Regions from separate parts of the Rhizobium sp. SRI_017 genome, predicted to be linked through region 3. Evidence: riboswitches for the same ligand, from Rfam matches in the RefSeq annotation. Region 3 holds a riboswitch; each other region holds the start of a gene.
What was found. Region 3 has a riboswitch for cobalamin ahead of AC2YI2_RS23595 (aromatic ring-hydroxylating oxygenase subunit alpha). Riboswitches for the same ligand answer to the same signal wherever they lie in the genome.
Positions count from the first base shown of each region.

Region 1: it holds a riboswitch for cobalamin, as region 3 does, so the genes downstream of both, AC2YI2_RS08835 (CbtB domain-containing protein) here and AC2YI2_RS23595 (aromatic ring-hydroxylating oxygenase subunit alpha) in region 3, are expected to answer to the same signal.
Region 2: it holds a riboswitch for cobalamin, as region 3 does, so the genes downstream of both, bluB (5,6-dimethylbenzimidazole synthase) here and AC2YI2_RS23595 (aromatic ring-hydroxylating oxygenase subunit alpha) in region 3, are expected to answer to the same signal.

Region 1 covers NZ_JBYCZP010000003.1:227,998-235,660, reverse strand. The annotation lists gene cobW (cobalamin biosynthesis protein CobW) at 1-201, opposite strand, end outside; gene cobU (bifunctional adenosylcobinamide kinase/adenosylcobinamide-phosphate guanylyltransferase) at 208-732, opposite strand; gene AC2YI2_RS08840 (CbtA family protein) at 734-1,486, opposite strand; gene AC2YI2_RS08835 (CbtB domain-containing protein) at 1,499-1,687, opposite strand; cobalamin riboswitch at 1,731-2,104, opposite strand; gene AC2YI2_RS08830 (peptidoglycan-binding domain-containing protein) at 2,219-3,757, opposite strand; gene AC2YI2_RS08825 (cobyric acid synthase) at 3,952-5,412, opposite strand; gene AC2YI2_RS08820 (hypothetical protein) at 5,640-5,978, shown strand; gene AC2YI2_RS08815 (ABC transporter substrate-binding protein) at 6,874-7,663, shown strand, end outside.
Region 2 covers NZ_JBYCZP010000001.1:102,287-109,949, reverse strand. The annotation lists gene AC2YI2_RS00585 (cell wall hydrolase) at 1-117, shown strand, start outside; gene AC2YI2_RS00580 (AtpZ/AtpI family protein) at 379-729, shown strand; gene AC2YI2_RS00575 (F0F1 ATP synthase subunit A) at 774-1,523, shown strand; gene AC2YI2_RS00570 (F0F1 ATP synthase subunit C) at 1,602-1,826, shown strand; gene AC2YI2_RS00565 (F0F1 ATP synthase subunit B) at 1,910-2,515, shown strand; gene AC2YI2_RS00560 (F0F1 ATP synthase subunit B) at 2,528-3,019, shown strand; gene bluB (5,6-dimethylbenzimidazole synthase) at 3,237-4,031, opposite strand; cobalamin riboswitch at 4,076-4,249, opposite strand; gene rnhB (ribonuclease HII) at 4,434-5,087, opposite strand; gene AC2YI2_RS00545 (PA0069 family radical SAM protein) at 5,271-6,428, opposite strand; gene AC2YI2_RS00540 (glycosyl transferase) at 6,551-7,066, shown strand; gene AC2YI2_RS00535 (hypothetical protein) at 7,067-7,447, opposite strand; gene glyS (glycine--tRNA ligase subunit beta) at 7,578-7,663, opposite strand, start outside.
Region 3 covers NZ_JBYCZP010000012.1:63,432-71,094, forward strand. The annotation lists gene AC2YI2_RS23580 (ABC transporter permease) at 1-28, shown strand, start outside; gene AC2YI2_RS23585 (ABC transporter ATP-binding protein) at 25-1,107, shown strand; gene AC2YI2_RS23590 (FAD-binding oxidoreductase) at 1,295-2,350, opposite strand; gene AC2YI2_RS23595 (aromatic ring-hydroxylating oxygenase subunit alpha) at 2,448-3,695, opposite strand; cobalamin riboswitch at 3,817-4,038, opposite strand; gene AC2YI2_RS23600 (Lrp/AsnC family transcriptional regulator) at 4,125-4,604, opposite strand; gene AC2YI2_RS23605 (diaminopropionate ammonia-lyase) at 4,706-5,917, shown strand; gene AC2YI2_RS23610 (amidohydrolase) at 5,914-7,074, shown strand; gene AC2YI2_RS23615 (SDR family NAD(P)-dependent oxidoreductase) at 7,071-7,663, opposite strand, start outside.

The DNA.
Region 1 (7,663 bases), on a different contig from region 3:
GTTGAGCTCGATGATGTCGTCCTCGGTGCAGGCCTCGGCGCCGCAGCCCTTGAGCACATCGCCGTCAACGCCGAGATCGCCGAATTCGTTGATGATCAGCGCGATCTTGCGGCCCTCGGCATTCATCAGCATGTTGCGGATCATCGTCGTCTTGCCCGCGCCGAGAAAGCCGGTGATCACGGTGGCCGGTATCTTCTGCATGGTGGCTTAACCCTTCATCTTGAGCGGCAATCCTGCCGCCACGAAATAGACGTCCGTCGCGCTTGCCGCGACCGCCTGGTGAAGCCGGCCGGAATGATCGCGAAAATCCCGCGCCATGCGGTTCTCCGGTACAATACCCAGTCCGACTTCATTGGAAACCAGGACGAGCTTGGCGCGCGCCCGGGGCAAATGCGCAGCAAGCCGCGCGAATTCCTCGGCCATCACCCGCTCTTCCATCATCAGGTTGGTGACCCAGAGCGTCAAGCAATCGACCAGTATCACATGGGCCGGATCATCGAGCGCTTCAAGCCGTCCGACGAGATCGACCGGCTCCTCATGCGTCTGCCAGCCCTCGCCGCGGTCCGCCTGATGACGTGTGATGCGCTCGCGCATCTCCTCATCCCAGGCGCGGCCGGTTGCCAGATAATGGCGCGAGAGGCCGGTCTCGGCGACCAGCCTCTCGGCAAAGGCGGATTTGCCGGAACGCGCCCCGCCGAGCACGAGGACGGCACCAGACGGAGCAGTTGTCATATCAGGCCGTCTTGACCCAGCGGTCATTGATGGCGCCCATCGCGAGCCCCAGCACAATCCAGAACAGCAGCCCGGCCGACAGCGTCGCGACCGCAAATTCGGCGGCCAGAATGGCCGGCACGTTGCTGGTGATATCGGTCGGCTGCGGTGCGCCGATCACATGCGGCACCAGCATCAGCACGACACCCGCCGCCTTCGCCACAGGCTCCTTGCGGAGCACGATGAGATAGAGCGAAGCGGCGGTCGCAATCACCGTCCCGATCCACCAGGCCTGCCGGTCGAACAGCTCTGCTGCCGGGAAGCCCGGAAGCTCCGGCGGCAGTCCGACAGACGGCATCAGGTGGAAAGTGAGCCACGCCGCCGCACCCCACAGTGCGCCGTTGGCGAGCGTCAGCGAGCGGCCGGTTACGACGACGGCAGCCATTAGCAGCAGCGAAAAGCCGGCGCCGGCAACAAGATTGGCCATCAGCGTGCCGGTAGTACGGCCGACGCCGAACAGCATGCCGCCCTCTTCTTCCTCGGCGGCAGCGGCAGGTGCTGCGGTCGTGGCCTCAGTCTTTGACTGCTGCGCTTGCGCAGCAGTCGCGATGGAAAGCTGGAGGCCACTCGTATGCTCATGGGCCGCCGGCGCTTCGCCCTCATATTTCTCGGCTTCGAGAATGAGCGGAATGACCTTCGCGTGCTGCACCACGGTCTGGAGCGCACCAGCGATCAGCCCGGCCACAAGCGCAGCCAGGAGATATTTGACGATCATGGGAGCCCCCTTTTAGTGGCAGGGGAAGCCATTGGCGTGGCGAACGTCGTGCGCGGTATCATGCAGCACGGACGAATGCGCAAAGCCAGCGCCGAAGATCAGGAACGAACCGAGCATGAGCGCAAGAACGCCCGCGACGAGACGATCCGAAAGAGAACCGGCCAGAGTAGTAGATTTGGTAGAAACTGCAGAATGAGCCATGACAACCTCCGTGCTGCTGGCAATGAAGACCTTTGGCGCGGAAGCGCCCCCGTTTCGTTTGGCAGGTCTCCTGGCTCGCGGGTAACGGCGTGTCGCCACGCCATCGCATCGCCCTCGCCTTCCCGAAGCTTGCTGGCCTTTGCGCGTGGGGGACGATTCGTAGAGTAAAGAGGCGTCCCGCCCCGTGTTGCCGCAATGGCCGCTTCAGTGACTTTTCGGCTCTTCCGTCTCACACCGCGCCGGACACGATGTCCTGGCTCACGATGCCAGCGCGAAAAAACCGCCGGGCTTCTGCTTATCCGCTCTACAGTCGCGGGGTCGGCCGGGATGAAAACGCCCTGATTGGGTCCATTCCTCCCATTCCCTTTTGATCCCTTGGGCTTACACCCGCTGGGAACCAAACGTTATCGATCATTAGAACCACCGCCGAACCAAGTCAATCGACATATCGACGCCCGCCTTGTCCGTTTGCGCCATCCAGGAATCAAAACGGGGCGCCGAAGCGCCCCGTCGAATGGCAATGAAACCCGATCAGCAACGGCGCTTCTTGCGGCAACCGCCGTTGAACCGCACCTTGACTTTCACGCGATTCTTGAACCGGTTCTTGAAGGGCTTGACCACAACAACCGCCGGACGACGTTTGACGATCAGCACCTTGTTGCGCGGACGGACCAGCACCCACTCGGTACGCGGACGTACGCGATGGACCCGGACCGGCACGCGACTCGCGAGCCAGCCCGCATAGGTCGCAGCCGAAGCAGCGAAGATCGCCTCCGTCTGGTCTTCGGAGAGGTAGCCGGTGACCGGCGCACCGTTGTCCTGCTGCCAGGAGGCGATCGCGTCGCGGCTGCGATTGCCGAACACGCCATCGGCGCCCTGGGTGTCGTAGCCGAGCGAGCTTAGGCGACCCTGGATTTCCGCCCTCGTTTCCTTGTCAAGCGTTGCATCCTCGACGTCCTCCGAGCCCTCGGTGAACTCCGTCTGCTGCTGGTCCTGAGCGTTCTGGTTCTGCTTCGTCTTCAGGCCGCCCATATTGGAATTGGCCTGCTGTTCCTCGGGGCCGCCCTGGTCTACGTCCTGCTGGGCCTGATCGTCGCTAGGCTGCTGCTCGACCTCCTGGCTAGCCTGCTGGTCATCGCTCTGGTTGTTGTTCTTCTGGCGCTTGCCGTCGTTCTTGGTTGCCGTGTCCTGCTGGTCGCCTTCCGAAATCGTCGGATCCGGCGTCTCGGCGGCAGCGAGCTGGGCAATACGCGCCTGGGCGATCGCGGCGAACTTGCCGTTCGGATAGACTTTTATATAGGCCTCGTATTCCGTGACCGTATTGCCGTCGGAAGCGGCCTTCCAGAGGGCATATTCCTGCTCCCAGTCGGCGCCCTGTCCCTGGTCGTTGGTCTGCGCCGTCTCGGTGCTGTTCGCTGCATCGGCTGGCGTCTCGTCGGACTGTGCCTGGTCCTCGGTCTGATCCTGCGCGTCATCGGACTGAGCCTGATCTTGAGCCTGATCTTGGGCCCCATCCTGCGCATCATCAGCCGGCGCGGTATTCTGCGTCTTCTTGATCGCGACATCCGTGTCCTGCTGGTCGTCGGCCGGAGCCGTCGCGGTCAGGTTCTCGATGCGGGTCTTGGCAACCTTGGCGAATTTCCCCTGCGGGAAATCCTTGAGATACTTCTTATAGTCCTCGAGCTTGCCGGACTTGGAAACCTGGCGCCACATTTCGAGGTCCTTGGTGCCGTCGCCTTCGGTCACATTCTTCGTCGTATCAGCCACGGCGGCGGTTTCGTCGCTGTTTGTCGTCTGCGCCGAGGCATTCAGCTCCTCGATACGACGCTTGGCGACGTTGGCGAATTTGCCGCCCGGATAAAGCCGGAGATACTTCTGGTAATCAGCGACCTTGCCACCCTTGTTGGAGGTCCGCCACAGTTCGAATTCCTTCTGCCAGCCGGAATCGCCGGGGGCCTCGGCGGCGGGCGCGCTCTGGGCGAAGGCCGGGGAAATACCAATGGGCGTTGCGACGATCGAGAAGCTGACGGCAGAGGCCATCAGTACGTTGAAATACTTGGGCAAGGACATATTTTCCCCCGTTTGTCTGAAATCTTTGTTTCAGTTGGGCTATGTTCGGATGTTCTAACAATAGCGCAATTGAAACAAAAAGCACGAGAAAAGACGCGATGCACGTCCGTTCAACGATCTCTACGTCTCATGCTGCGGATTTATTCAGCAACAACTTTATGGATCTTGAATGAACGGTTGCTGAATGGATCGTATCAGGCGGTGGCAAGAACGCCATCGAGCCAGTGCCCGTCGAGATGGGCCTCGAGCTCGGCCGCCACGCCATCCAGCGCCGCATCGACCGACTGCCTGTAGTCGCTGGCGCCGCCGCTGATGCCAAAGCTCTCGAGCAGCCGGGCGCGAAAACTGTTGCTGTCGAACAGCCGGTGAAGATAGGTTCCCGCAATTCGCCCGTCGCCCGACATAGCGCCATCCGGCCGACCCTCGATCTCGACATAGGGCCTCTGGTGATCAGGCCCCTCCGTTCGGCCGAGATGAATCTCATACCCTTGGAGGCTGGTATCATAGGCGAGCGAATGCGCCTTGGAATTGGCAAGCCGCTTCTCCGGCGCCATGATCGTCTCCACATCGAGCAGCCCCAGCCCCTCGACTTGCATGACGTCCCCTTCGGTGCCGTCAGGATCGCGAATCATGCGTCCCAGCATCTGGTAGCCGCCGCAGATGCCGATCACCCGGCCGCCGCGCCGCGCATGCGCCTTGATCTCCTGGTCCCATCCTTCCGCGCGCAGTGCCAGGAAATCTGAGATCGTCGCCTTCGACCCAGGCAGCACGACCAATCCCGCGTCATCGGGCATGCGCTCGCCAGACTTGACGAAAACCAGTTCGACCGAAGGCTCGCCGGCCAGTGCATCGAAATCGTCGAAATTGGCAATGCGCGGCATCACCGGCACGGCGATCTTCAGCGCCCGGCTTTCCCCTTTTGCCAGCCGTTCCAGCGTCACCGAATCCTCGGCCGGCAGCCGTGATGCGTGCTTCAGCCACGGCACCACGCCGAAACAAGGCCAGTCGGTGTATCCACCGATTGCAGTGATACCGTCGTCGAACAGGCTCACGTCGCCGCGGAATTTGTTGATGATATAACCGGACACCATCGCGCGGTCCTCTGGCGGCAGGATGAGATGCGTGCCCACGAGCGACGCAATCACGCCGCCACGATCGATGTCGCCAACCAGAACCACCGGCACATTGGCCGCCCGCGCAAAACCCATATTGGCGATGTCTCCTGCCCTGAGATTGATCTCGGCCGGCGAGCCCGCGCCTTCGACGATGACCAGATCCGCATCGGCCCCGACGATCTCGAAACTCTCCAGCACTTTGCCGAGCAGTTCCGGCTTGAGCCGTTGATAGTCCCGTGCCCTCGCCTGCCCGTAGACATGGCCCTGCACGATGATCTGACTGCCATTGTCCGTTTGCGGCTTGAGCAGCACTGGATTCATGTGGATCGAACTCGGCACCCGCGCCGCCATGGCCTGCAGCCACTGGGCGCGGCCGATCTCACCGCCGTCATCGCTCACCGCGGCATTGTTCGACATGTTTTGCGGCTTGAACGGCCGTACCTTCAGCCCGAGATTGGCGGCCAGCCGGCAGAGGCCCGCGACCAGCACGGTTTTGCCGACGTCCGAACCGGTTCCTTGCAACATGATGGCTCTGGCCATGCGCGCTCCCTTGATGCTTCGCACATGCCATCCGCATCGCCCGGGCGCAAGCGGCCAAGCCGGCCTTGCGCGACGCTTTCCGACGCCACAAACTTTCGCCGGCTAAATTTAACAGGCCTCCGCCCATTGCTTTAGCACACGCTGAATCGTAACATTTTTATGACAGACCGGCGATGCCGATTCCTATTTTTTCGGCGGACTCGCCGGCACAGCAGCCGGGGTTTCGCATGCCGAAGATTGCATCCCTCCTCATGCCTGCCTTCCTGATCTTGGCCGCTCCGGCGCAAGCCCAGCCGCTCTCGCCGCATGAAAAGGTGTCCGAGGTCTACAAATTCACGAGCCTCTGCCCGGCACTGAAGGTCGACCGCAAAGCGCTCGACAGGTTTGCCATGCTGAACGGCATCGACCTCACGCCCGGCTCCCGCGACGAGCGCTGGTTCCTCAAGCGAGCGGCCTACGACATGCGCAGGATCCCACGGCGCAATAGTGGCTATGTTTGCAAGCAGGGAATGACACGCTACGGTCCTGAGGGCGGCATCGCCAAGGGGCTGATGCTCACCAACTGACGCGATATCCAGAACCGGAAACAACCTCGCTCCTTCTTCGAGCGAGGGAATCGTCATGCCAGCGACACGGAAGTCTGAGAAAAAAAGTAAGCTCCGGTACGCAAGACCTGATCCGGAGACGGGGGATTTGCGTCCTCCGTGCCCAGACACTTACCGCGGACTTTGTTACCGGATCGTTATCGGGCGTAGACAAAGGTCAATTTAAATTTTTTTTGGGGCTAGACCAAAAAAAATGTTGTCGAACTGCGGCGACGCGGATTGGACAGAAAGAGTCAAAGCTCAGCCATGACAGCCCCCGGAAATTTTGCAGCAGCCTCCAATTCCGCATCCTTTGCGTCATCTTAGAACAGATAGTTCAATCACAGATAGAAACTCGGAGCGATTTCTCCGTTACTATCCGCCCAGCGGCGGGGCAACCGCCCGGACGGGGGTGTTGATTTATCTGAGATTAGCCGTAAGGTCGCCTCATAAGAAGACGGATATGTCGGTGACAGGGTTCCACCACAGTCCAAAAAAGCAATACCGCGGGGGCCGGCCGGGCTCCCGACCGGATGAGCTGGACCCTAACAAAAAAACAATAAGGGAACGTACCAGCGACTCCGGGCAACACGTCAGGCCCCGGTAGGCATGTCGTCATGTCTGCCGGATACAGGGGAATACTGGGATATTGGACGCGACCAAAATCTTGACGCGCTTCTTCGGCAGATGCCGGAGGGCCGTTTCGTCGTCCGGAACAGGCACTCTTCCTGATAGTGATCGGCTGCCATCGACCCTCGGGCCGAATGCAGGATTTTGTCTTGTTGACGGTATCGGGGGTTCGTGAAATCTTCGGTTTCAAGCTCAGGGGAACAATGCTGAGCATCGTCTTGAAGCATTAAGAAAAGGGAGACTGACAATGAGTGAATTCGAACACAAACTGCGCGAGGCAGAACAGATGGCCCGCAAGGGGAATCTGTCGCGCCGCGACTTCATGCAACTCGCCGCAGCAGCCGGTATCGCCATTCCGCTGGCGACCAGCATGTTCTCCAAGGCCCAGGCCCAGGAGCCCAAGAAGGGCGGCACTTTCCGCCTCGGCATGGAAGGCGGCTCGGCATCTGACTCGCTCGACCCGCGCACCTACGCCGACTCCGTCATGATCGCGGCTTCGCTGGCCATCATGAACGGCCTGGTCGAATTCGATTCCGACGGCAACCCGACCGGTGAACTGCTCGAGAGCTGGGACGTCCAGCCGGGCGCGCAGGATTGGGTCTTCAACGTTCGCCAGGGCATCAAGTTCTCGAACGGCAAGACGCTCGACGCCGACGACATCATCTACTCGATCGGGCTGCATCGCGGCGAGACCAAGTCTCCGGCCAAGGGCATCCTTGAGCAGATCGCCGAAATCAAGGCGATCTCCCCGAGCCAGATCGGCATCACGCTTTCAGCCGGTAACGCCGACTTCCCGGCCATCCTCGGCGACTACCACCTCATCGTTGTCCCGAAGGACCATTCCGACTGGGAAAACCCGATCGGTACCGGCGCCTATGTCATGGAAAGCTTCGAGCCCGGCGTGCGCATCGCGCTCAAGAACCGTGGCGACTACTGGAAAGAGGGTCGTGGTCACTTCGACGCCGTGGAAATCCTCTACATCCAGGATCCCGCGGCCCGCACAGCCGCGCTGCAGTCCGGCCAGGTCGATGCGGTCA
Region 2 (7,663 bases), on a different contig from region 3:
GATTCCACGCACTACCATGCGACCTATGTCCGCCCGAACTGGGGCCGCAGCATGTATAAGGTCGGTCGCATCGGCCTGCACATCTTCTACCGTACCCGCAACGGCGGCTGGTCGTAGGGGATTCTCTGGTAACCGACATAAGCGGCGACAATGCCTGCAAAATCATTTGCCGGCTCTCCTCAACTATCCCATAAGTCTTTGAATCTCATGTGCAATTTGCGTGTGAGATTCATGGCCTATTCGCCTTGACGAAATCACGCCCTGTAACTATGTTGCACGCGGCTTGAAGGCGGGGGTCACCACCTTTCCGGGCCGATGGATTTCGGACTTTCAGGGCGGAATTTCTCGGCCGGGCATTGGCTTCAAACGGAGCGAACAATGGCGACCGACCGCGAGGACAGTCTGGAAGAGCGCCGCAATAGCCTCGGGGCGAGGCTTGAGCAGGTGAGGCAGGATGACGAGGGGACCACAAAGTCCAGTGATGTGAGCCGCAAGGGCTACTCTCAGGCTTTGAAAATATCCTCCGAATTCATTTCCGCCATCGTGGTGGGCGGCCTCCTCGGCTATCTTCTGGACTACTTCCTTCCGACGAAGCCGTGGGGGTTGATAGTGTTCGTACTCCTCGGGTTCTGTGCGGGTGTGCTCAACGTGCTGCGGACGACCGGCAAGGTCAGTTCGCCCCATCCGGTTGACCGGATCGGGATGCATAGGAATAAGGACGGGCAGTAGGTTTTCGCCTGCGGCCAAAGAATGCGAAGCGAGAGAGATCAGACGTGGCGACACCAGACAAGGTAGATCCGATCCACCAGTTCCACATCAATACGCTTGTGGAACTCGGTGATTACGACTTCACCAATTCGGGCCTCTTCATGGTTCTGACGGTGGTCGTCGCGACGCTCTTCCTGATGTGGGCCACATCGCCGAAGGCCGTCATTCCGGGCCGCATCCAGTCGATTGCCGAACTCTCCTACGAGTTTGTGGCGAAAATGCTGAAGGACTCGACCGGCCATGGCGGCATGAAGTTCTTCCCGCTTGTCTTCTCGCTTTTCATGTTCGTGCTGGTGTCTAACCTGTTCGGCATGATCCCCGGCTTCTTTACCGTGGGCTCGCAGATCATCGTCACCTTCTGCCTGGCGCTGCTCGTCATCGGCACTGTGGTGATCTACGGCATCGCCAAGCACGGCTTGCATTTCTTCGGCCTCTTCGTCCCGTCGGGCGTGCCGATGGTTCTCATCCCGCTGGTCACGCTGATCGAGGTCATCTCGTTCCTCTCGCGTCCGATCAGCCTTTCCGTCCGTCTTTTCGCCAACCTTCTGGCGGGACACATCACGCTCAAGGTCTTCGCGGGCTTTGTCTTCTCGCTCGGCATGCTCGGCCCGCTCGGCATCGCCGGCGCCGTCCTGCCGCTCTTGATGGCGGTCGGCCTGACGGGCCTCGAATTCCTGGTCGCCTTCCTGCAGGCCTATGTGTTTGCAGTCCTGACCTGCATGTATCTCAACGACGCGCTCCATCCGGGGCACTGAGTATCCACCAATTGCGGAGCGCTGGGTGAACCCGCTCCGCTGAGAGTAGCCGCAACAAACGACTTAAAGGAGTTATCAATGGACGCGGAAGCAGCAAAGTACATCGGCGCCGGTATTGCATGCCTCGGCATGGGTGGCGCAGGCATCGGCCTCGGCACGATCTTCGGCAACTACCTTGCCGGTGCGCTCCGTAACCCGTCTGCAGCCGACGGCCAGTTCGGCCGCCTGATTTTCGGCTTCGCCGTTACTGAAGCTCTGGGCATCTTCTCGCTGCTCGTAGCACTTCTGGCCCTCTTCGGCTGATCAGCCCGGGCAAGAATTGGGGTCGCGAGGCTATCAGTCTCGTGACCCGTTTTTGATACCGGCCATTTGGCCTGGAGGTTGGAATGTTTGTGACGACAGCATATGCACTGTCTGCCACGGCTGCCACGGAAGCAGCAGCGCCCGCTGAAAGCGAGACGCACAATACCGAGACGGGTGTACCGCACGCCGCTGAAGAGCATGGCGCGTTTCCGCCTTTCGACTCGACCCATTTTCCGTCCCAGATTCTCTGGCTGGCGATCACCTTCGGGGTGTTCTATTACCTCGTCGCCAAGATGATTGCGCCGCGCATCGCAGGCATCATCCAGACTCGCGAGAGCCGGATTGCCAGCGACCTGGCCGAAGCCAGCCGCATGAAAAACGAAGCTGACGCCGCCGTCGCGAAGTATGAGCAGGAGCTTTCCGAAGCCCGTGCCAAGTCTGCCGCGATCGCTACTGAGGCCCGCGACAAGGCCAAGGCAGAAGCCGACGCCGAGCGCGCCCGCATCGAAGGCGAACTCGCGTCGAAGCTCGCTGCCGCCGAGGCAAGCATTGCCGGCATCAAGCAGGCTGCCATGGCCGAAGTCTCTGGTGTTGCCGAAGATGTCGCATCCGAAATCGTATCGCAGCTCACGGGCGTTTCTGTCGGCAAGGCCGATGTGACCGCCGCGGTCAGCGCGGCCAAGGGCTGAGGAGAATCCACGATGGACGCAACTGCATGGGCCCAGCTTTGGTCTCAGGTCGCCCTGGTTCTCTTCCTCGCGTTGGTGATCTACATGGGCGCCCCGAAGATTATCGGCAAGAGCCTCGACGATCGCGCTGCGAAGATCAAGGCTGAACTCGACGCCGCGAAGAACCTCCGCGAAGAGGCTCAATCGCTGCTCGCCGAATACCAGAAGAAGCGCAAGGACGCCGAAGCGGAGGCCGAGCATATTCTCGCCGCCGCCAAGCGCGAGGCTTCCGCCATGGCCGCCGACGCCAAGGCGAAGACGGAAGAATATGTCACCCGCCGCACCGCGCTCTCCGAGCAGAAGATCAAGGCCGCTGAAACCGACGCCGTCAACGCCGTCCGCGCCGCTGCCGTCGATCTCGCCATCGCCGCTGCCGAGAGGCTGATCGCTTCGAAGGTCGACGTTGCCACCGACGCGACGCTGTTCAAGAATTCGGTCAACGAAGTGAAGAGCCGGCTGAACTGAGCCTGTTCTTCTCGACGAGTTCAAGGCTCTGCCACTGGCGGGGCCTTTTCGTTTGGCCGGCCAGCATCCAGAACGTCATCCTCGGGCTTGTCCCGAGGATTTGCGTTTTCCCTGCAGTGCCGTGAGACTCGGAGCATAAAGCTCCGTCCCGGATCCTCGGGACAAGCCCGAGGACGACGTCAGGGGAGGGGGCGCCGCACGTCTCTTCCTTCAAAGACTAGCCTGCCTGCCGCCGGCATTCGATCTCGCGATAGAAGTCCAGAACATGCGAATGCTCGGGCCAGCGCTCCTCATAGATCAGCTTGTCGAGCGACAGCTTCTCCCGCCATCCCTTCACCGCCAGTTCCGGCCGGACATAGAGTTGGTCGACATAGCCGACGCAGAGATAGGCGATGATCTCGACGCTCTCCGGCAGGCCGAGATGGCGAGAGAGCCGGTCATGGTCGAAGATCGATACCCAGCCGACGCCGACGCCCTCGGCCCGGGCGGCGAGCCAGAAATTCTGCACCGCGCAGACAGTCGAATAGAGATCCATCGCCGGATTGTGTGTGCGCCCCAGCACGAAGTCACCGCCGCGCTTGCGGTCGCAAGTAATGCAGATGTTGAGCGGTGCCTTGAGGATGCCTTCGAGCTTCAGGCTCATATATTTGAGCTTCACCTCGCCTGTCAGTTTATCCGCGGCTTCGACATTGGCCTCGTGGAAGATGCGATGCACCGCACGCCGGTTCTCCTCCTCGCGGATCAGGATGAAGTTCCAGGGCTGCATGTAGCCGACCGATGGCGCCGCGTGCGCGGCCTCCAGCAGCCGCCTCAGCAGGGCAACCGGGATCGCATCCGGCAGGAATTCATTCCGCACATCGCGGCGACTGTGGATGGCGCGATAGACGGCAGCGCGTTCGGCTTCGGAGAATGGTCCCGCTTGTGAGATTGAGCTGTTGCGCAACTCCGGACGGAAAACCGCTTCACACTTTTCCTGGAGTTGCTCCTGATGGCGCGACGGTTCGGCCTGCATGTGTACCCCCACATGGTCTGGCACTCGCCGGGCCGTCCTCGCCCTTGAAGCTATCGTGTCCGGCCGGTCTTCTGGCTTGGGTTCAACTGGCTTCGCCGCCTTCCCGGTCTCCCAGTGGCACCTGACGACTCCATCCCCCTCACAGCGTTGGGCACGCGCCGGATTGACACCGGCTTCCCGATTCTCCCGCTAGGGGCACCGGACGAGGGTGTTTGAGCAATTTTCGCACACGTTTGCAATGTGCGGCGGCGACGTCGTTTGTCGCTGCCCCTCATCCGCCTGTCGGCACCTTCTCCCCGTTTTGACGGGGAGAAGGGACCTGTGGCACCGTCGGCGTCTCTAGCGTCCCCTCGCCCCGCCTGCGGGGAGAGGGCCAGGGTGAGGGGCAATCCCATGAATTCCTTAGGAAATTGGCTTGAATGGACTGAACGTCATCCGATGAATGGCACATGGTCCATGTGCTGATATCGCGGTCCGATGCACCTCGGTCGCATAGCCGGCATGGGTCTCGAACCCATATTGCGGATAGCTGATACCGGCCGCGCACATCATCCGGTCGCGCGTTACCTTGGCCACGATCGAGGCGGCGGCGATGGAAAAGGACCGTGCATCTCCCTTGATCAGTGCCTTGGCGTGGCATGACAGGCCCGCCGGTACGTCGCGTCCGTCCACTAGCACGAAACGCGCGGTCCTGGGCAGGGATGCGACAGCGCGGCGCATGGCTTCGAGCGAAGCGCGGAGAATATTAAAGCGGTCGATCGATGTGTGGCTGAGCGAAGCGATGGAGACTTCCGCGGTTGCCAGGATCTCCTCATAGAGTTCCTCGCGCCGTGCGGCCGTCAGTTGCTTGGAATCGTTGAGCCCCTTCGGAATGCGCTTAGGATCGAGGATCACGGCGCTGGCGACCACAGGTCCGGCCAGCGGGCCGCGTCCGGCTTCATCGACGCCTGCGACCGGCATGAAGCCATCGCGCATCAGCCCCTTCTCGAAGCGGAATGTCGGGACGATTTCCTCTTCGAGCAGGGGAAGGGAACCGGATGAAGGACGTCGAGCCATGGGGGATAGTTCGCATCTCATCCGATTCCCTGCAAGTCCCGGCGCGAGGGCGGCGCACCGGGACCACGAGCATGTTGTTTCAACATGCTCGACACGATCGGGAACTGGCGGAGAACCCGATCGTGCATATTCAGCCAGGCCCGTGCGGGCAGTGGGCCAAGCCCGGCCGAAAGCGAAGGCTGCCTAGAGCAGCGAGAGCTGGACCCCATGGCCGCTGGGCGGCACGAAGAGATTCGAATTCAAAGAGATCGACCGGCGCGTCAAGCCGTACTTCTTGGCAGCGAGCTCGAAGCGCCGGGCGATCTGCCAGGCATAGGGGCCTGCGCCCTTCATACGTTTGCCGAACTCGGCATCGTAGTCCTTGCCGCCGCGCATCGAGCGGATCAGGCTCATCACATGGCGGTAGCGATCCGGGTAGTGCCTGAGCAACCAGTCGCGGAAGAGGGGGCTCACTTCGAGCGGCAGGCGGAGCAGGATATAGCTCGCCTCCTTCACGCCTGCCGCGGAGCCTGCATCGAGGATGCGTTCGAGCTCGTGGTCGTTGAGCGCCGGGATCATCGGCGAGGCGAGGATCGCCGTCGGCACACCGGCTTCGCCGAGTGCCTTGAGCGCCTCCAGTCGCCTCGACGGCGTGGAAGCACGCGGCTCCATCAGCCGGGCAAGCTTCCTGTCGAGCGTCGTCACGGAAAGTGCCACCCTCGCGAGCCCCTTCTCCGCCATTGCGGCGAGAATATCGACGTCACGCATGATCAGCGACGATTTTGTCACGATCGACACCGGATGATTGGCGGCCGCCAGCACTTCGAGGATCTGGCGCATGATCCGCCATTCCTTCTCGATCGGCTGATAGGGATCGGTATTGGTGCCGATCGCGATGGTCCGCGGCTTGTAACCCGGCTTCGACAGTTCCCGCTCCAGCAGCTTCGCCGCATCGGGCTTGGCAAAGAGCTTGGATTCGAAATCCAACCCCGCAGAGAGGCCCATATAGGCATGGGTCGGACGGGCAAAGCAGTAGATGCAGCCATGCTCGCAGCCGCGATAGGGGTTGATCGAGCGGTCGAAGGGAATGTCCGGGCTCTCGTTGCGGGTAATGATGGCGCGCGGCTTTTCGACCTGAACCTCGGTCCTGAACGGCTCCAGCGTTTCGAATGTCTGCCAGCCGTCATCGACCTGCTCGCGCTCGATCGGCTCGAAGCGGCCGGATGGGTTGAGCCCGGCACCACGGCCGCGGCGGCGGTCGATCTCGATCCGGATGCCGGATTCCTTCAGCAAACTATCGGCAATGTCGGCCGTGTTGGCAGGCGCAAAAGCGGCCTGCCGCGAGAGCGGCATGTTCATCATCGGTGTTCTCCGAGGGCGACTCTCCGCCCCGTCATGACTATTTTCCTATCGCCAAAAAGAGAACATTGCAAGAACAAATTTGCGGACTCGCATTTCCGAGAGCCTTCCACTATGGGTACGCCATGCTGACTGTTCTCTTGGAGTGCCGGGACAACGAACCCGAACTCGCCCATACGCTCGCCGTCCTCGTGTCAGGTGCGGTCGATGGTCTGGTGAGCGATGTGATCGTGCTGGACCATGGTTCGCGCGACGGTTCCGCGCGCGTAGCGGACGCGGCCGGCTGCCGTTTCATCGACAAGTGGGAGTTGAACGAAGTACTGCGCATGGCGCGCGGCGAGTGGATCATGCTGCTCGAACCCGGCGCGCGGCCTCAGGCAGGCTGGATCGAGGAAGTGCTGGAACATGCCAGCCTTTCGAAAGTGCCCGCGCGTTTCACGCCATCGAGCCGCTTCCGCCGCCCGTTCTTCAAGCGCTGGAAACGTTTCGGTGCCTTAGAGCTCGGCTTCCTGATGCCGAAGCGCCAGGCTGCTGCACTCGCCGGCCCGGGCGTGGATCTCTCGGCGCTGACCAAGGCGCCCTCGGTGCGCAGGCTGCACTCCGAGCTTATTCCCGCCTGGGTGATGCGCGAGAACCGTTGATTACGCCGCCGTGCTGACCTCGAACTGAATGCCCTGATGCTGCTGCAGGATGGCCAGCACCCGAAACAACTCGCCGGCGCTAGGGTCACCCGATAGGCTGAACATGCCGCGTAGCATGTCGGGTGTGATGCCCGCCTGGAGGCCAAGTTCCTCGAAGCCGATCGTGGCGTCGATATAGTCGAACAGCACGCTCTTCGCCGTCGGCATGTCATTGGCGAGCAGCACCTCGATCGCCTCGGTGAAGATCGCGTCGCCAAAGGCGTCGTCGGTGCGAATACGGGATTTCACCCGTTCGCGCACGCTGTCGATCGTCATCGTGGGCTGGGCGGCGGAAGCGGTCTCGGTCACGGTGGCGGTCATGTTCTTTTCGGAGTTCATCATCGGGCACGCAACCAGATATGGATACGACTGCGCCGTAATCACGGCCCAGCTATCAATTTATTTTGATAAACCCAAAGGACGGCACGGCGGCTGTTGCCGCGATGCGACGCTTTGGCGATGGATGGGTCGGTTAGCCTGAGATCTTGGAGAAATCGGCAACCGTCGCCGTCGCCGCGCGGATGGCGGCGAGGAGGGCAAGGCGATTGGCGCGAATAT
Region 3 (7,663 bases):
ACTCTTCCGCAAGGGAAAGAAATCATGACCCAGGCCTTTCTCAGCATCCGCGGCATCAGCAAGGTCTATGGCGCAGTCACCGCGGTGAAGAGCGTGACAATGGATATCGCCGAGGGCGAGTTCATGACCTTTCTCGGACCCTCGGGCTCGGGCAAATCGACGACGCTTTACGTCCTCGCCGGCTTCCAGGATCCGACCGATGGCGATATTCTGCTCAAGGGCCAGAGCCTGCTCAGCATCCCCTCCCATAAGCGCAACATCGGCATGGTGTTCCAGCGCTATACTTTGTTTCCGCACCTTTCCGTCGGCGAGAATGTCGCCTTCCCGCTCCGCATCCGCCGCCGTCCGCAGGCCGAGATCGCCGAGCGGGTCAAGGCCGCGCTGAAGCTGGTGCGGCTTGAAGGCTTCGAGGACCGCAAGCCGGCTCTGATGTCGGGTGGCCAGCAGCAGCGCGTCGCCCTTGCCCGCGCGCTGGTCTACAATCCGCCGGTGCTCTTGATGGACGAGCCGCTCTCGGCGCTCGACAAGAAGCTGCGCGAGGAAATCCAGTTCGAAATCCGCCGCATCCACCAGGAGACCGGCGTGACCATCCTCTATGTCACCCATGACCAGGAGGAGGCGCTTCGGCTCTCCGACCGCATCGCCGTGTTCAGCCAGGGCGAGATCGACCAGATCGGCACCGGCCCGGAACTCTATGCCAATCCCACGACCCGCTTCGTCGCCGGCTTCATCGGTGACAGCAATTTCATCGATGCGGATGTGGTGGCGAGCAGTGCCGGCAAGGCACAGCTTTCGCTGCCCGGCGGCGTGGTGGTTGAGGGGGTGCCGCTGCATGGCGCGGTCGCCAGGGGCCGTGCGTCACTGTTGCTGCGGCCCGAGCGCATCGAGCTCGAAGCGGGCACGCAGGCCGGCCAACTCAATGGCACAGTGCGCGACATCACCTTCCTCGGCAACAATATCCATGTGATGGTCGAGCCATCGGGCATCGCGCCGCTTTCGGTGCGGCTGCCCTTCGGCCATGGCGCGCTGACGGGCCTGGCGCCGGGTCAGGCCGTGTCGCTGCGGTTCAATCCGGCGATGGCGCATGCCTTCGCCGAAGCGGCGTGATCAGGAGATGCGTGCTCTCTCTTCTCCCCTTGGGGAGAAGGTGGTCCGTAGGACCGGATGAGGGGTTCCCATCAAGGTCGAGTTTGCCGCTGAAAACCCCTCATCTGCCCTTCGGGCATCTTCTCCCCAAGGGGAGAAGCGGGAGCGAGCCGGGCCGTCAGCGCTCCAATCGCGAGCGGTAGCCTGATCAGGCCTCGACCTCGACCGGCGTGCGTGGTCGCGAGCAGCAGGCGAGCACGTAGCCGCCAGCAATTTCCTGCTCGCTGATGCCGCCATTGTGGCGCATGTCGACGTCGCCCGAGCGCTTGAGCACCTTGCAGGTGCCGCAGATGCCGGACTCGCAGGCGGCGGGAATGCGGACACCGGCGGCGCGCGCTGTCTCCAGGATGGTCTGGCCGGGCACACAGGCGGTCTTCTCGTTCGATCCGAGGAAGCTGACCGTCAGGCCGGCGCTCGTTCCGTCCACGGAGACATCCGGCGCCTGCTTGTGCACCGCCTCGGCGATCGAGGTCGCGCCAAAACTTTCCTGGTGAAAGTGGCCCATGTCGAAGCCTTCGGCGCGGGCAATGGTGCTGACGGCCTTCATGAAGGGCTCGGGACCGCAGCAGAAGATCTCCCGGTTCATGAAGTCGGGCACCAGCATCGCGAACTTGTTGCGATCGATGCGGCCCATCAGTCCGCCCCAGGGCGCTGCCGCAGAGCGCGCCTCGGGCAGGAAGCCGAGCGACAGGTTCGGCATGCGACGGGCCAGCATTTCGAGCTCGTCGCGGAAAATGATCTCCTCCGGCCGGCGCGCCGAATTGAGGAAGGCGACATCGGCGCTCGGATCGCAATCGGCGAGCCAGCGCAGCATCGACATCATCGGCGTGATGCCGGAACCGGCGGAGATGAAGAGGTATTTCTTCGCCGGATTGCGGGCGAGCGTGAAATGCCCGCTCGGGCCATAGGCACGCAGGCGCGCGCCGGGCACGATATTGTGAAACATCCAGCGCGTGCCGATGCTGTTGACCTGTGCCTTGATGGTGATCGAGATCGAATAGGGCCGCGAGGGCGAGGACGAGATCGTGTAGGTACGATGCAGGTCGCCGCCCTTGGCCCTGAGCTCGACAGTCATGAACTGGCCCGGCATGTAGCGGAACCAGCCGCCGCCCTCGACCGCGAAGGAGAAGGTCTTCACATCGGGGGCTTCGTCGACAACGCTGGTGCAGACCAGCATCTGCCGCGCCGAATTCCACGGCTTCATCTCGTCGAGCGGCAGCGCCGCGGGCACTGTGCCGGCCAGCGTTGGACCGGCAAGCGTTGGACCCGTCACCATCATGTTCATGTCATCGGTCTCCGGATCAGGCGACGGAACGCAGCGCCGGCCGGCTCTGGCCGGTCAGGCGTTCCTGCATGAAATTCGAATACCAGTCGACGAACTGGGCGACACCGCCTTCATGGATCTCCGAATAGGGGCCGGGCTGGTAAGCCGGGGAATGGATGCCGCGGGCATTCTCCTCGACGATCTGGCGGTCCTGGTCGTTTGTCTCGGTCCAGACATGGATGAGTTCGTCGAGGCGATAATCGATGCCCTCGACGGCGTCCTTGTGGACCAGCCATTTGGTCGTCACCGCAGTCTCGGTTGCGCTGAGCGGCATCACCCGGAAGGTGATGGCGTGGTCGGAGAGCACGTGGTTCCAGGTCGTCGGATAGTGGAACAGCAGCAGCGTGCCGATGCGGTCCATGTTGACATTGTCCGACAGGCGCATCTGCACCGCCTTGCGGCCGGAGATCGTGTAGCTGATCGCGTCGCGCAGCAACGGCACGCGGGTGGTGCGGAACTGGCCCTCGTCGTCCATCACGAAGGCGCTCGGCAGGCCGACGGCCTCGCATTTTTCCCAATGCGCGGCGATTTCAGGATCCTCGGCAGCACCGTTCACGCCGGTTACGCTCGGCGCTTCCGGGAAAGTCTTGCAAAGTTCCGGATGGTTGCCGGCGCAATGGTAGCATTCGCGGTTGTTTTCCCAGACGAGCTTCCAGTTGCCCTTCTCGATGATCGTGCTCTCATAGGCGATCTTGGCGTCGCGCAGGCGGTGCGGCAGGAAATAGGGCTCCATCATCGCCCGGAAGGGCGCGAAATCCATCGGTTCGTCGGCAAGGCAGATGAAGATGTAGCCGCCGGCGCTCTCGCAGGCGACCGGCTTCAGGCTGAAGCCGGACACATCGAAATTGTCGCCCATCTGGCGCGCGAAAAGCAGCGAGCCGTCGAGATCGTAGGTCCACTGGTGATAAGGACAGACGAGCTTGGCGGCATTGCCGCGATGTTCCTGGCAGACGCGGGAGCCGCGATGGCGGCAGGAATTGTGCAGCGCGTTGATCTTGCCGTCATGGCCGCGGACGAGGACGACGGAATAGGCGCCGACCTCAACGGTCGTGTAGTTGCCGGCATTCGGGATTTCGCAATCGTGGGCGACGAACAGCCAGTCCTTGTACCAGATATGCTCGAGATCGAGCTGGTGGAAAGCCGGATCGATATAGAAGGGCTGGTCGAGGCTGTAACCGGGTTTGCGGTTGTTCAGCCGGCTAAGCATATCTGCGCGAATATCCATTTCGGTCCTCGTTTCCAGGGGACTGGTCCAAAGGGTTCGGGGGAGCATGGAACATCGCGCAACCGGGTCTCCGCCCGTGTCGCAATGGTCATCCGCCCCGCGACCGCCCACCGCGATCAGTCGAGTATCAATAGGCAAGGCTGGTTTCCGGGCTTCGAAGCGGCAGGTCCGTAGCTATGCGGACCGGCCCGTCGCGACTCCTTCCCAAGCATTACGCCCAGTGGACTCCCATCGCGCTTTGACTTCGCTACCGTTGCGGGGGCAGCGCCGGCATCCCACCGGCTTCCCAATTCTCCGGCTCACATCTCTCGAAGCGGCCGGCACCTTACGAGGGGAATTGAACCATAGTCATTGCGACATGGCGACATCATCTGCGACATCGCCATGGCGGTGTGGAAACAAAATTTCGAACTGTTCAAAAAAGAAGCGCTAGATCGGCAGGCCGAGCCCGATCTTGACGCGATCCATGGCGACGAAGGTGCGGAAGCGCTTCACATTATTGTTGCCGAAGAACAGGCGGCGGGTGAGCACTTCATAATCGGCCATGGTGGGCACTGTGATGACGAGGATGAAGTCGGCCTCGCCGGTGACATAGTAGCATTGCTGGATCTCGGGCGTGTTCGCGAATTCGCGTTTGGCGCTCTCGATCTGTTCCGCGGTTTCGCTGAAGACCTCGATCTCGACGAAGATGGTGATCGATTGGCCCACGGCTTCAGGATCGACGATCGCGACATTGGCCTGGATGACGCCGGTCTCCGTCAGCCGCTTGATCCGGCGCTGGACCGCGGGAGCGGAGAGATTGACCGCCTCGCCGATCGTCCGCTGCGGCGTCATGTTGTCCTGCTGCAGGATCGCGAGAATCTTGCGGTCGAATTCATCGAGGGCGACTGATAGCTCGAACTTGCGCATGAGCGGCGATCCACGAAACAAACTTGCATGGTGACGACCAATATAGAGCGCAAATCTTGCCTCGCCTGCAATAATATTCAGGGACATCAGAGGAGACGATCATGTTCCTGCGCAACACCAACCCCGACTATCGCAAGCCGCTGACACCGGAAGACGCTGAAACGCTCGGCAGCACCGCCGCCAAGGAGGTCGAGCGCTATCTCGGTTTCCGCGACACCCATGCCGAGACGCCGCTGCATGGCCTGCCTGCACTGGCCCGGAGCATCGGTGTCGCCTCCATCCACATCAAGGACGAGGGCCGGCGGCTCGGGCTCGGCAGTTTCAAGGCGCTGGGCGGTTCCTATGCCGTGATCCGGCTGGTGCTGGAGGAGGCGGGGCGAAGGCTTGGCCGAAACGTCGATATCTCGGAACTCTCCGCGCCGGAGATCCGGGCGATCGCCAAGGCCATGACCTTCGCCTGCGCCACCGACGGCAATCACGGGCGATCGGTCGCGCAAGGCGCGCAACTGGTCGGCGCCAAGGCCGCAATCTTCGTGCATGGCGGGGTCAGCGACGAGCGGGTCGCCGCGATCGGCCGCTATGGTGCAGAGATGATTCGCGTCGCCGGGACCTATGACGACTCGGTGCGCGAGGCAGCACGCGTCGCCGGGGAGAAGGGCTGGACCATCGTCTCCGATACGTCCTGGCCTGGTTATGAGCGGATCCCCGGCCTTGTGATGCAGGGCTACACAGCGATCATCCGCGAGGCGCTGCGTGCGCTGCCTGCGCCGCCGACCCATGTCTTCGTGCAATCGGGCGTCGGCGGCATTGCCGCCGCGGCCGCCGGACACCTCGCCATTGCGCTCGGCAACAAGCGGCCGGTCTTCACCGTCGTCGATCCCGCCCGATCCGCCTGCATCGTCGAGACAGCCCGGGCCGGCCATCCGGTGAAAGTGCCGCATGGCGAGCCGACCGTAATGGCGATGCTGGAATGCTACGAGCCGTCGCTGGTCGCCTGGCGCATCCTGGCCCGCGTCGCCGATGGCTTCATGACCGTCGACGAGGATGATGCGATCAATGTCATGCGGCGGCTGGCCAATCCGCTCGGCAATGATCCCGTCATCGTGGCGGGCGAAAGTGGCGGCGTTGGGCTGGCCGGATTGCTGCGCGCAGCGGCGGATCCGGTTTGCCGGTTGAAACTCGGGCTCAATGGCACATCGTCCGTCTTCGTGATCAATACGGAGGGCGCCACCGACCCCGCCAAATATGCGGCACTTGTCGGCAAATCGCCGGCCGATGTTCTGGCCCGCAAGCGGGAGGGCGCGCCGGCATGACCATTGATATCGACAGACTCAAGCATGACCTGATCATGTGGCGCCACGACCTGCATGCCCAGCCAGAATTCGGTTTCGAGGAGAAGCGGACGGCCGCCTTCGTGGCGGAGAAGCTGCGGGAATTCGGGCTGGATGACGTCGCCGAAGGCGTCGGAGGCACCGGCGTGGTCGGCACGCTCAAGCGCGGGACTTCCAATCGCGCTATTGCTCTCCGCGCCGACATGGATGCGCTGAGGATCACCGAACAGTGCGAGCTTGGCTATCGCTCGCAGAACCCCGGCACCATGCATGCTTGCGGCCATGACGGGCATACGACCATGCTGCTGGGCGCAGCGCAGCTCTTGGCAGCCGAGGGCGGCTTCGATGGCACCGTGCGCTTCGTCTTCCAGCCGGCGGAGGAATGGGGCAAGGGTGCACTGGCCATGCTCGACGACGGGCTGATTCAGCGCTTTCCCTTCGATGAGATCTATGGCCTGCACAATATGCCCGGCCTGCCGGTCGGCCGCTTCGAGACCAAGCCGGGCTCCTTCATGTCGGCGGAGGACAATTTCGAGATCGTGCTGCGCGGCGTTGGCGGGCATGCGGCCCGGCCGCATTGGGGCAACGAGGTACTGGTCGCCGCCTGCGCTGTGGTCACCAACCTGCAGACGATCGTGTCACGGCGGCTGAGCCCGACGGATATCGGTGTGGTCTCGGTGACCGAACTAATCACCGACGGCACGCGCAATGCGCTGCCCGGCCTGGCGCGAATCCTCGGCGATGCCCGCAGCTTCCGGCCCGAGGTGAGTGCGGAAATCGAGAAGCAGATGCGTGTTATCGCCGAAGGCACGGCGCTGGCGCATAATGTGACGGCCGAGGTGACCTATAGCCGCGAATTCGTGCCGCTGATGAACGACGCCGAGCTCGTCGAGGAGGTCTTCGCCGCCGCGCGCACCTTCCTGCCGGCAGAGAATGTCGGTCTCGCTGCCGAACCGATGACCGGCTCGGAGGATTTCGCCCGCTTCCTAGACCACGTGCCCGGCTGCTTTGCCTTCCTCGGCAATGGCGAGGATTCGGCGCCGCTGCACAATTCGAGCTATGATTTCAACGATGACGGCCTTATGCACGGCATGAATTTTCACGCCGCGATCGTGCGCCGGCGGTTGCCCGTCACCTAGTCGACTTGCGCGCCGCCCGTTGCGTTGGCGACAGTCGCCGTCATGCCGGCGGCCAGGTCGCTCGCCATCAGCACCGCGGCGTCAGCGACCTGAGCGAGCGCCGTGATGCGGCGGAGCGGCGTGTTCCTGGCGAATTCCCGATGGACGTCCTCGAAGGTAACGCCCTGCTCTTCGGCCCGCAGCATCCAGGCCTCGCGGACACCGGGCGCATCGGGTGAGCCCGGCGAGCGGACCCATGTGACGCGCACGCCCATCGGCCCGTTCTCGACCGCAAGCTGTCGCAGGAAATGTTCGACCGCGGCGCAGGCAATACCGAAGCCGCCGACATGAGAATAGGCCTCGCGTGCCGCATTGGCGGTGATGCCGACGATGGCACCGCCGCCATTCCGGGCCATGTGACGGGCGACAGCCGTGCCGGTGTAGAACCAGCTCGTCAGCGACGTCCGGATCGGCAGCATCAGGCGCTCCAGCGTCATGTCGGTGAGCTCCGCGCCCTGGGTGTCGCCCCATTCCACGGCGTTGAACATGATCTTCACCGGGCCAGCCTTCTGGGCGATCTCGGCAAGATGCGCCTCGACCGCCTGCTGGT